Leucothrix mucor DSM 2157: one gene and its partner. The protein of the gene in region 2 interacts with the protein of the main gene of each other region in a pairwise test. Links are inferred from orthologs where the notes say so. Each region holds a gene or a part of one and is shown on either strand. Other genes may lie near its edges.

Evidence for each region.
Region 1: the proteins of LEUMU_RS0110015 (region 2) and def interact in binary tests that used the Escherichia coli proteins (3 or more experiments, as listed by UniProt). The link is inferred for Leucothrix mucor DSM 2157 from one-to-one orthologs.

What each region holds. Positions count from the first base shown.
Region 1 is NZ_ATTE01000001.1:506,199-509,988, reverse strand. What follows is about bases 263-2,993. They hold def (peptide deformylase), read right to left. Parts: upstream 2,016-2,993; coding sequence 1,509-2,015; downstream 263-1,508. Other genes in these bases: LEUMU_RS0102205 (LysM peptidoglycan-binding domain-containing protein), read left to right, coding at 2,111-2,993; fmt (methionyl-tRNA formyltransferase), read right to left, coding at 568-1,512; rsmB (16S rRNA (cytosine(967)-C(5))-methyltransferase RsmB), read right to left, coding at 263-571. In the rest of the region: more of rsmB, read right to left, coding at 1-262; more of LEUMU_RS0102205, read left to right, coding at 2,994-3,310; DNA-processing protein DprA, read left to right, coding at 3,331-3,790. UniProt on the Escherichia coli protein: Removes the formyl group from the N-terminal Met of newly synthesized proteins. Requires at least a dipeptide for an efficient rate of reaction. N-terminal L-methionine is a prerequisite for activity but the enzyme has broad specificity at other positions.
Region 2 is NZ_ATTE01000001.1:2,264,467-2,268,330, forward strand. Bases 1,060-3,864 are described here. They hold LEUMU_RS0110015 (aspartate-semialdehyde dehydrogenase), read right to left. Parts: upstream 3,071-3,864; coding sequence 2,048-3,070; downstream 1,060-2,047. Other genes in these bases: LEUMU_RS0110010 (motility hub landmark protein FimV), read right to left, coding at 1,060-1,729; leuD (3-isopropylmalate dehydratase small subunit), read right to left, coding at 3,122-3,760; leuC (3-isopropylmalate dehydratase large subunit), read right to left, coding at 3,760-3,864. Outside these bases: more of LEUMU_RS0110010, read right to left, coding at 1-1,059.

The sequences.
Region 1 (3,790 bases), 1.8 Mb from region 2 along the record:
CTTCAGCCTGTAGCATCGCCTGATATTCATCCCGAGTATTCTGCGATAAGTTCACTCGCAAAGTCATCGGCGCACGTTCATTGCTTTGCTTTAATACCGACTCCCACTGCTCAGGCCAAGCCTCGCGCACAGAATCTAACAGCCATTGAGGAAAGGCATAATGCGCAGTTTCAATCTCTTCAATCTGGTGAAGAACAGACTCTTTACGACGCAAGAATGTTCTTAGTACACCATTAACAAACTTCACCGCCCATGGCTTTCTCAAGCCTTTGACGGCTGCAACGGTTTCATTAACCGCTGCATATTCTGGCGCACTTTGATATAACACCTGATACAGACCAACTCGCAATAAACACTCAACGTCTTTATCTTTTGACTTTAATGATTTGGTTAGCAAGATATCTAAGATAGCGGTGAGCCGCTCATGCCAACGCAGAGTACCGAAGCACAGGTCGCGAACCATCGGATCACTGGCACTGTCTTCTGTCAGCAATTGACTTAAAGACGTACCGCCGTAAATCACTTTTTCCAGCATTAAAGCCGCTATTGCGCGTGGGTTTTTCTGACTCATGAGGGGAAATGCTCTCCGGCCAAACTGCGGCCATTTAGAAATTCAGTAACCGACAATGCTTTTCCGCCGGGAAGTTGTAAGCGCGTGAGGAGCAATACTCCCTCACCCGTGGCAATTCTGATACCTGTTTTATCTTCTGATAATACAGTACCCGGTGCTGCAGTGACTGTTTCACCCTCAGCCACCGATGACATCAACAAACGCAATGGCTTACCATTTTTCTGCGTATAGGCCATTGGCCACGGATTAAATGCGCGGATGGTACGATCAATTTCTACCGCAGATTGCGACCAATCGATCTCTGCCTCAGCCTTAGTTAGCTTGCTGGCATAACAAGTCAATGACTCGTCCTGCACTTCTGGCTTTAATTCGCCAGCTTGCAATTGATTTAATACTACCAGCAACGCTTCAGCACCATCTGCCGCTAAACCATCGTGTATAGTTTCCGACGTATCTTGTGGACCAATCGGGCGGAAGGTTTTATACAACATATCGCCAGTATCTAAACCAGCGGCCATTTGCATAATCGTGACACCAGTCTCTTGATCACCCGCTTGAATGGCGCGATGAATTGGTGCAGCACCACGCCAACGAGGCAATAGTGAGCCATGTATATTTAAGCAACCAAAGCGTGGCGTATCCAATACTGACTGTGGCAGGATCAAACCATAAGCAGCAACGATCATGACGTCGGCATTGTAAGCTGCTAGCTGCTCACGTGCCTCTGCTTCTTTAAAATTCAGGGGCTGCTCAACAGGTATACCCGCATCCATTGCAACCTGTTTAACCGGGCCGGGTTGCAACTTACGCCCACGACCTGCCGGGCGATCTGGCTGCGTATAGACAGCCACGACTTCATGCTCAGAGTCTAACAAAGCGCGTAAAGCCGGCACTGCAAAATCAGGAGTTCCAGCGTAGATCAGCCGCAAGCGGTCACTCATAACGCACCCTGTTTAGCCATCTTTTCCAGCTTTTTGCGAACTCGCTGCTGCTTTAATGGCGACAAATAATCCACAAATAATTTACCCTGCAAGTGATCCATTTCATGCTGAATGCAAACAGCTAATAAGCCTTCTGCCTCCAACTCAAACGGCTTACCATCGCGCCCCAATGCACTGATCGTAACCTCACTGGCACGCTCAACTTCCGCGTAATACTCAGGCACAGATAAGCAGCCTTCTTCAGACACTTCTTTGCCCGATTTAGCAATGATTTTAGGGTTAACCAAATACAACGGTTCATCTTTATCCTCAGAGAGGTCGATGACTACAATTTGCCGATGCACATTAACCTGCGTTGCAGCCAAGCCAATCCCTGGTGCGTCATACATGGTTTCGAGCATATCATCCATGATGCCGCGCACCTCATCATCAACCACATCGACAGGCACAGCCTTTGTGCGTAGTCGGGCATCGGGATAGCTTAATACTTTTAAAACTGCCATTTAAATTACCGTAAGTCTGAAATTCATGCGTGCTTAATATCCCCTAAGATACTATAGCCCGAACATAATAACGAATAAGAACGAGAGGGCAAATTATGTCTTTCACCATCTCACGACAGGTTTTCACCTCTGTTATCGTGCTGAGCTCCATTTTACTAGGAGGCTGCGACAAAGACACAATTAAAAAAAATCTTTCTTCACCGTCCCGAGTCAGCGCTAGCTCCGATAACGGACAGTATGACGACGCCTATGGCATGCCGCCAAGCGCCGCCGAAATCAATTCCCAAAACCCTAAAGTTAAGCGCACAGTGACCCGAACCAAAGGAACACTGAAAGGCGATGCACCATTGCGCTACAAAGTTCGCAAAGGCGATACACTCTGGGGAATCGCCAACAAATTCCTCAAAGACCCTTGGTTTTGGCCGGAAATTTGGGACAAAAACCAACGCATCAACAATCCACACCTTATTTATCCGGGCGACGTATTATACATATATCGCGGCCCGAAAGCAGTTCGCGGTCCTGATACCGTCACTATTAGTGACAGAATGTCGCCGACTATCCGTATCGAACGGACCGACGGCACCGGTGAGCCTATTTCAACCCTCGCGCCTTTCTTGTCTTGGCCTCGGGTATTGGATGAGGCAACCATCAAAAATGCACCGTATATTGTTGATGGTCAGAGTGAACATTTACTAATGGATGTTGATTCCAATATCTACATTAAGAACCTGAACGGACAAGCCTTAGAGCGATACGCGGTATTCTCCAAAGGCAAGCCAATGAGTGACCCAGAGACCGGTGAACACCTTGGCTATGAAGTCAGCTATGGCGCTCAAGCTCAAATAGAAAAAGCCGGCCCTATTTCTACGGCTCGCTTGATGGATATGAAGCGCGGAGTTCGCGTGGGTGATCGCTTGTTTAATATCAGCAATCACGACAGCATTCTTAATACCCGAATCGAAATCCCCAGACATAAGGTCCGCGGTACCGTAATGAGCCTATACGACGCCACCCACATTAGCGGCACCAGTATGATTATTACTATTAATAAGGGTAAACGTGACGGAATCAAGCCTGGCTATGTTGTTGGTGTTTATCAACCGGGCCGTTCTATTGCCGATCCACATCCGCAAGAGAACAAAGGCTATGTTGCCGCCGGTGATAAGTTGACGCTACCGCCTGAGAAAATTGCTCATGCCGTGGTTTACAGTGTGAGTGATCGCCTAAGTTATGCGCTGATTACAAAGTCTCAACACGCTGTGAAAAATGGGTATAAAATAGGTAACCCTTGACCTACAGGCCAAATGCTTCGATGACATCTCAATCGCTATCAGCCTGGATCTCGCTTTGGCGGGCTCCGGGCATTGGCTGCCAAGCCTTTCATAAACTTCTCAGCCACTTTGGCGATCCGGAAGCCGTGCTCGCCGCTAACAGCAATCATTTGAAACAAGCTGGCCTAAGCGACAAACAAGCAGACTCCATTCGGTCGATCGATCAGGATAAATCCAAACCAGACCTCCTATGGCTGGAAAAAGACAACCATCACCTGATTACGATTAATGACCCGCAATACCCTGCATTGCTAAAGCAGATTAGTGCTGCGCCACCTCTATTATATGTACATGGCAATGTTTCACTATTGAGTGATCCGCAGATTGCTATTGTTGGCAGCCGTAGCCCTACTCCCGGCGGCAAGAATAACGCCTTTGAATTTGCCCGATACTTTGCCAACACGGGTCTCTGTGTGACCAGTGGCTTGGCCATGGGTATTG
Region 2 (3,864 bases):
ACGGATCGCTGCTATTTGCATCACCTGATGGCTCATTTGGCTCATCACCGAATGTACTAGTACCCGGAGAGAACGTCGGATCATCAAAATCGATCGGACTGTAATCTTCGTATTCTTCTTTGGCATTGCGACGACGCATGAACAAGAAGCCTGCCAGTAATGCCAGCAGAGATCCTGCACCCAGTCCCATCACCAAAGGAGAGCTCAGCATGCTCAACAAGCCATCATCTTCTTCAACGGCAGCTGGTGCGTTCAGAGCGCTATCAATCTGACTATCCAACTGATCGGTAACCGGCGGCTGGAAGATTTCAGGTTGCGTGGTATCAGTAATGATCGCCATTGGATCTTCTGATTCACGAACGATGGTACCTTCTGGCGCATCTGCTTCAGCGAGTTGCTGCTGAATGCCCATGCCCTGCTCAAGTGCCGGATCGCTGGCAATGATATCTGTTTCCAGCTCATCATCGCTAATTGGGAGTGGCGGCTTGCCTAAGCTTGCCTGAAGTTCCGCTAACTGCTCATTCTTCAGTGTAATCAGACGATTCTTCTTACGTAACAGCGACTCAAGCTCGGTAACCCGGGATTGCAGTTCGTTGTTTTCCTGAGTTCTAGCCGTCAAAGACTCACTCGCTAGCGTCAACTGGCGATTCAAGTCATCAAGCTTAGCCTGACCTGCCAGATTCCCGCTATTAGCTGAGTTATTGTTCGTTGAGCCCAGAACTTCCATTCTAGCTTCGCTAGTGGTTGGAGCCGTGCTACGAGGTGTCGGTGTATTATTAGTCGCCGCCGCTTTAGGCGCACTAGCAACTCTGGTTGGTGCTGCACGAGACTTCCAATCAGACGTCTGAGATTTAATTTCCTGACGAGCCTGTGAAATCGTAATGCGTCGCGCTTCATCAACTGAAGGACGACGTAAATCAACACCAGCTTTTAAGTTATTAATGTTACGACGACGGAAAGCAGTCGGGTTCGCTTCAAACAGAGCAATCATCATCTGTTCGGTACGTACGCCGTTATAACCCACTTTCTTCGCTACTTTATAAAGTGTGTCACCGCTTCTTACGCGGTAAGTACGACCAACACCTGTACGGCTCTTAGTGGCGGCTGCCTGAGCAAGCGGCGCACTTGGACGTCTCAAGCCATCATTAACCGGCGCGGCGGCCTGTTGCTGACGAGCTTGCTGCTGTTGCGCAATAATGCGTTGGCGCTGTTGCTCACGTGCTGCAGTCTGATTAGCAATCGCTTGTTGCTGGCGTTGCTGTTGTGATTGCAGAGTATTGACAGGATCAGGACGTACACCGGCCGTGTTACTGGCAATGGAGGTACCTGGCTGCATCAATACAGGTGGGTCTAATAGCACCGTGTATTCTTTTAACAACTGACCGTTAGGCCAGCTCACTTCCAATAGGAAGTTAATGAAAGGCTCTTTAATCGCTTCAGCAGAACTGACCAGAATAACTGGCTTGCCGTTCTGAATCGTGGAACGAAAACGTAGACTGTTTAAATAGTTCGGACGGTCAATACCGACTCGACTAAACACTGATGGCGAAGCAACTTTGACACGAAGTTGACTTGGGTCAGTGCCATTAGTAGAGAGTAAGTCTATTTTAGCGTTAAAAGGTTGGTTAAGGTGTGAAGCAGACTCAATCTCACCTAAGCCTAGTGCAAGCGTTACTCCTGGGTAGGTAATAGCCATGCAGATAGCTAAACTTAAGGTCTTTTTATTCACTTGTTAATCCCCTTCTTAAGCAATAACGCTCTATCCATTCCATATGTATCACAAGACTTTGTCTTTCTCGTATTGGCTGTTCGAATCATGAGCGGTGCTTTGTTGTTATTTTATTTATATTCAAGAGTGTGTTACGTATACAAGTTGAGAACATTTGTTCATTCTGAACTCACCGGAATCAACACGCTTTCCGACCGTGTGTAATTAATAGCAACATACCAATGAATAGTACCTTAATAATTCAATTTAACTGTCAATATCTGACGAGTGATTGTCATAATGTGACAATTCACTGTCAGCTTTCAAGCTTTACTAGGACTAAAGGTAATCAGTGATTAAAATTTCTGCGATCTGAATACTATTTAAAGCAGCACCTTTTCGTACATTATCAGCAACAACCCATAGATTCAAACCATTTGAATAAGACACATCTTCTCTGATTCGACTAACGAAAACGGCGTCATTATTGACTCCTTCCGTCACTGGCGTCGGATAAACTTTGCCTGCAATGTCATCCATTAGTGTCACTCCGGCCGCTGACATCAGCAATTCTTGTGCCACTTCAGCCGTAATTTTCTCACGGGTTTCAATGTGCAGTGACATAGCATGACCAAAGAACACAGGAACCTGTACCGCAGTCGGGTTAACTAAGACCTCTTCATCCTCCCAAATCTTCTGCGTTTCGGTGAGCATTCTCATTTCTTCGCGGGTATAGCCATTCTCTTCAGCTTCATCAATCTGTGGCAATACGTTGAAAGCGATTTGTTTGGCGAACACAGAATGCTTAGCCTCACGACCATTCAACAGTTGTGCTGTCTGCGATGCCAACTCCTGAACACCATTCTTACCTGCACCAGAGACTGACTGATAGGTCGACGCATTAACTCGCATGACCTTCACTTGCTCGTGAATAGCCTGCAGGGCAACCAGCATCGCAATAGTATTACTGGATGGGGTCGAGATAATGCCACGGTTGCTGTACTCGGCAATTGCGTGAGCATTTACTTCAGGAATTACCAACGGCACATCGTAGTCAGTGCGGAACTGTGCGGAATGATCAATTGCCACACAGCCCGCCAAGGCCGCAATCGGTACAAAAGTAGCGGAGACTTCTTCTGAAGTTGCGAAAAAGGCAATTTGTACCTGACTAAAGTCGAAATCCTCAAGGCGCGCCACTTTGATGTAAGACCCACCAAACTCCAGTCGGGTGCCCGCTAAGTCATCCGTATCTAAGAGGTGCAGTGTGCCGATCGGGAAATCGCGTTCTGCCAGAATGGACAGTAACGTCTCACCGACCGTACCTGTTGCTCCGACTATTGCGATATCGTAAGTGTTGCGCATTTCAAATTCCTTTATTAACTTTAGGTGTTACGTGTAAATGATTGATTAGTATTAATTAAACAACCATGGGGTTTTACTTTTTTGTGAGGTTTCGTAGGCTTTAATGCTATTGGCATGCTGTAAAGTCAAGGCGATATCATCTAATCCATTGATCAGACAATACTTACGAAACTCATCAATATCAAAGGCATAGCGCTCACCATCTGGTGTTTCAACGCACTGCTCTTCAAGGTTAATGGTTAGCTCATAACCTTCGTTCGCTTCTACTTTCTCAAATAAAGAAGAAACAATATCTTCATTTAAAACAATAGGTAAGAAACCATTCTTAAAGCTATTATTGAAGAATATATCAGCAAAGCTTGGCGCAATTACGGCTCTGAAGCCCGCATCATCCAGTGCCCAGACCGCATGTTCACGTGATGAGCCACAGCCGAAGTTACGGCGTGCTAGTAATACTGAGCCGCCTTTATAACGAGGCTTGTTTAAAACGAAGTCTGGATTCGGTGTACGCTTGGTGTGGTCCATGCCCGGCTCGCCAGGTTCCAGATAACGCCAGTCATCAAACAGCGTCGGGCCAAAACCGCTACGCTTAATCGACTTCAGGTATTGCTTAGGAATGATGGCATCGGTATCCACATTTGAGCGGTCCAATGGCACGACTAAGCCGGTGTGTACTGTAAACTTTTCCATTATAAACTCCTTACATCCGTGAAGTGACCCATCACTGCAGCTGCTGCAGCCATCGCCGGACTTACCAAGTGCGTGCGTCCGCCCTGACCCTGACGACCTTCAAA